One region of the Fusibacter sp. A1 genome, then DNA from elsewhere that is predicted to be linked to it. Evidence: predicted binding sites of a transcription regulator. Region 1 holds the regulator's gene; the other holds the start of a gene.
What was found. Region 1 encodes HrcA, which represses chaperone genes, less so after heat shock. Its sites were predicted from a motif close to TGTTAGCACTCNNNNNNNNNGAGTGCTAACA; they were not measured.
Positions count from the first base shown of each region.

Region 2: a site for HrcA is predicted at 1,116-1,146, ahead of clpB (ATP-dependent chaperone ClpB). Genes of this name have one in related genera too.

Region 1 is NZ_QQWI01000002.1:24,472-26,883, forward strand. It holds gene hemW (radical SAM family heme chaperone HemW) at 1-525, shown strand, start outside; gene hrcA (heat-inducible transcriptional repressor HrcA) at 649-1,674, shown strand; gene grpE (nucleotide exchange factor GrpE) at 1,686-2,252, shown strand; gene dnaK (molecular chaperone DnaK) at 2,280-2,412, shown strand, end outside.
Region 2 is NZ_QQWI01000002.1:388,647-391,058, reverse strand. It holds gene clpB (ATP-dependent chaperone ClpB) at 1-1,097, opposite strand, end outside; gene DWB64_RS03835 (hypothetical protein) at 1,335-1,637, shown strand; gene DWB64_RS03830 (hypothetical protein) at 1,718-2,412, opposite strand, start outside.

The DNA.
Region 1 (2,412 bases):
GAACTTGAGAAAGGCCTGATCAGCATGCTTGATGACGATACCTATGCTGATCAGCTGGATCTAATCATAGAAACACTTGAAAATAAGGGGTATGTCCGCTATGAGATATCAAACTTTTCAAAACCTTCTTATGAAAGTAAGCATAACATGTCATACTGGCGTGGTGTGACGACTCTCGGGGTAGGGATGGGAGCGGTCTATCTTTTAGGAAACGAACGGGTGGAGAACATCAAAACAATGGGGACCTACCTTAATATGCTGGATGACAATAAGCTTCCCATAGACAACAAGGTTATTCTAGACGCCGAGGAGCGTCTTTATGAAGCCCTTCTTTTAGGTTTCAGGCTCAAGGAAGGAATCGACACAAGTTTGATTGGAGAGCGTTTTGATGTCGATTTTGAAGAGGTGTACGCGGAATGGGCACGAAAGTACATAGGATACGGTCTGCTTGAGAAGACTGACCGTGGCTACAGGTTGACCAATCAGGGCATGAATATAGCCAACGTGCTCCTTATGGAGCTGTGATGTACACAAAAAGTTCATATTCAATTTTTCGCAGAAGTCTTGACATGATTTTGAGATGGTAGTATATTTATTACAAAGATATTAGCACTCTTAAAAGTCGAGTGCTAACAAAGCGAGGTAGCTATGCAACTAGGTGATCGGAAGCTTCGAATTTTAAAGGTCATCATCGATGACTATATAAATACCGCCCAACCGGTTGGTTCCCGTACCATCTCCAAGAAACCTTCCATTACGGTAAGTTCGGCCACTATTAGAAACGAAATGGCCGATTTGGAGGAACTGGGTTATCTGATGCAGCCCCATACGTCTGCAGGAAGGATACCGTCCGATCTTGGGTACAGACTCTATGTCGATCTGATTGAAGGATCCTTTGAACTGGGACATGAGCAAAAAGGGCTGATTCAGTCGATGCTTGCCTCAAGCATCATCGAAATTGAAGATGTCATTTTGCACGCGCTCTCCCTTCTGTCCAAAATGACAGGTCTGACCACTGTGATCAGCATGCCTCTCTTTAAAAAGAGCCGACTGAAGAACATGAAACTGATCAAGGTCAACGAAAGCAAAGTGTTGATGATCATGGTTTCGGATACGGGAGTGGTGAAAAGCATCACCCTCGGAATCAAGGACCTGAATCAAGAGGTGCTTGACCTGATCGCCGACTGTCTCCTTATGAGGTTTGTGGATACGGCAATCGAATCCATCAATCTGAAACAGATCTATGCGATCAAGCCCGAGCTTGGATCCTATTCGGGGGTCATCGATTATCTGATGCCCATACTGAGGGATTCGCTTAGAGAAATCGAGGACTTCGAGGTTTATGTGGATGGTGTGAACAACGTCTTCAGGCTTCCTGAGTTCAACGATATCGACAGGGCAAAAAAATTCTTGGATCTGATGGGGGATAAGAAACTGATTTACCGTGCCCTTGAAGACGCATCGGATGAGATGCTTGTCAAAATCGGACACGAGAATGAAATTGAGGAACTACAGCAATTAACTGTTATTGCTGCACCATATAAATTTAATGGAAAGAACGACGGTCGTATCGGAATCATCGGTCCGACCCGGATGAACTACGATTACGTGATGTCTACGATACAGTATATCGCGGACACGCTATCCAACATCTTTTCAGGAATTAATCTTTAGGAGGATTTAAAATGGCCCGTAACAAAGAGACGGACGTGAAGGATACGATTGCTGAAGAAGCGATTGAGGATATCATTCATGCGCAAGAAGAGGAAATTTTAGCAGAAGCCAAGGCGGAAGCTAAGGAAGATATCGGCAATGAAACGGCGATGTCTGAAGTGGTGAAGGAGATGGAGCAAAGGTTCTTAAGACTTTCTGCTGATTTCACCAACTACAAAAAAAGAAGCGAGAAGGAAAAGTCCGACATCTACAGAAATGCCAACGAGAAACTGATGGCAGAGCTTTTGCCGGTAATCGACAATTTTGAAAGGGCGCTTGATCATTCAGAGGAAAGTTCCAAAGAGGCGTTCGTTGACGGTGTCACGATGATTCTTAGAAACTTCATGGACGTACTTGCCAAAGAGGGCCTTAAGGAAGTAGAGGCTGAGGGAGCTCCATTCGATCCCAACAGCCATCACGCAGTGATTTCAGAAGCCTCGCAAGATCACGATAGCGATACGGTAATCGCTGTACTGCAAAAGGGATATAAACTTAACGACAAAGTCATCAGACCGGCTATGGTCAAAGTGGCTCAATAACAAATAAAATTCTAGGAGGAATCTATAATGGGTAAAGTAATTGGTATTGACTTAGGAACAACAAATTCATGTGTATCTGTACTTGAGGGTGGCGAACCGGTAGTAATCCCTAACGCAGAAGGTAACAGAACGACTCCATCAATCGTAGCTTTTGCTAAAA
Region 2 (2,412 bases), 360 kb from region 1:
TTGATTCTCACCCCGTGATAGAGCTCGTAGCGCTCTTTTAAACCGCGTAGTATGGTGATTGTGCTTTCTACAGTCGGTTCTGCTACAATTACAGGCTGGAAGCGTCTTTCGAGGGCAGTGTCCTTTTCGATGTGTTTCTTATATTCCATCAGGGTGGTGGCACCGATACAGTTTAGTTCTCCACGCGCGAGCAGCGGTTTTAGCATGTTGCCCGCATCCAGCGCGCCTTCCGTTTTACCGGTCCCAACAACAGTGTGCAGCTCGTCGATAAAGAGAATGATTTTTCCTTCACTGGATTTGATCTCATCTAGTACCGCCTTAAGCCTTTCTTCAAATTCGCCTCTAAACTTAGCGCCTGCAACAAGGGACCCCATGTCGAGCGAGAAGATGGTCTTGTCTTTTAAGCTTTCTGGCACGTCGCCTTTGACAATCCTAATGGCCAATCCTTCTGCAATCGCGGTTTTACCGACACCTGGCTCGCCGATAAGCACCGGGTTGTTTTTTGTTTTTCTCGACAGGATACGGATCGTCCTTCGGATTTCTTCATCTCGTCCGATGACTGGGTCGAGCTTGTTCTGTCTTGCCCTGTCCACAAGGTCTGTGCCGTATTTTTCAAGCGCCTTGTAGGTCTTTTCAGGATCGTCAGATAGTACGCGCTTGTTGCCTCGTATCGCCTTAAGCGCCTCTAACACTGCTTGCTCTGACAGATTATAGGTCTTGAACAGATGCTGAAGGGCCATGCCCGACTTTTGAATCATGGCAATCAAAAGGTGCTCCACGCTGACAAACTCGTCGTGAATGCGCTTTGCTATTTTTTCAGCGCTTGTCAGTGTCTGGCTGGCTTCTGTGGATAGGTAGATGGAACTCGCGCCGGATACTTTGGGTTTTTTCTGTAGAAGGCTCTCCACTTCCCTTTCCATGTTTTTCGCGTTTTCAGAAATGGACTGAACGATCGACTGTACCAGACTGTTGTCCAGCTGAAGCATCGCAAGAAGAATATGTTCATTATCGATCGCCTGATTGCCGTATTCGGATGCGAGCTGACTCGCCCCATTGATTGAAGCGATTGTATTTTTGGTCATTTTTTCTTGATTCATAACCTCACCTCTTTCACGTTTTAGCACTCTGGTTGTTAGACTGCTAATTTCTACTTTCAATATACTCCTATTTTGTTAAAAATCAATGGCTTATAAATGATGTTCAAAAAAAATTTACAAATTGCTGATATCATCTAACATGGCTGGTTCTTTTTTAGTTTTTATGCTATGATTAACCTGTTTTTCAGCGTACCAGCCTGTAAACGAGACAAAATTCATTACAAAACGGAGGCAATTATGGATAGCAGCATGTTTATCAAATCAATTAAAATTGACGATATGGGAAGAATAGTAGTATCTGTTCAGGACCAATTAGCGACCTTCTTAAAAGAGGACAATACAAAGCAAATGCTTAAAGAAGCTGCAAGGAAAGCCCTTGGTGACGATTACGTAAGGCTTGAAGTCTCACCTACGACTTTCAGGGTGACCGTCAAGGAAGGCAGTTCAGAAAAAGCGAAGGAACTTATCGAAAAAGAAATCGCCACTCAAATCGAAATGGCCTTAAGCTTTATGAGCCAGTTCGGCAATCAGGAAGACTAGTTAAAATTGAATAGAACAAAAGCCCCGCTTGTTAAGGTATGAACTCATCACCTTTACAGCAGGGCTTTTTTATGTTTTACTCAGAAAAACTGTAAGAAGGGTAGCGCGATAAAGAACACCAGTACCTGGAAAATGACGTCGACCACCGGTACAAGTCCTAGCCCGAAGGACGACGCGTTTATGATGAGCACCACCTTAAACAGCGATTTATCCCCGCTTGGCTGACACCACTTCTTGTACATTAAGTATTCCGCCCATACCACACCCATTTCAAGGATGATCAGTGTGATGAGCCACGACAGGCTATGCGTGCCCACAGGCATCAGGTACATGACCGTGCAAAGACTCGCATGGGTGATCAGGTTGATCAAGGCAAAACGCCAAAACTTAAGGCGTTTAAGAATTTCCTGCTTCTTGTTGATAAGATTCAGGAGGATTCCTTCTACGATCAGGGTCAAAATCAGTTTTCCTACCGAACTGAGTAAATAACCGAAGAGCATCCTTTTTTCCATGATGCTCCCTACGTCTGTCTGGTCGTAGGTAAGGTCCACACCTGTAAAGTCCAAGTTCATACGGCTCCAGAACTCCTTTCTTGTTACAAGTTCAGTTACAAGAAGGACTTCTTTATCTACAAGAACAGCGATTTTAAATTCCGTAGGCAACCTATAGCCTAAGTTGAATACCTGCTTACCCGAGATAAGATCCGGGTGGATGCTTCCCCTGATATAAAAATCGCTTCCCTTAAGCTGGGCAGGCTGAAATCCGTCTTCGTCCT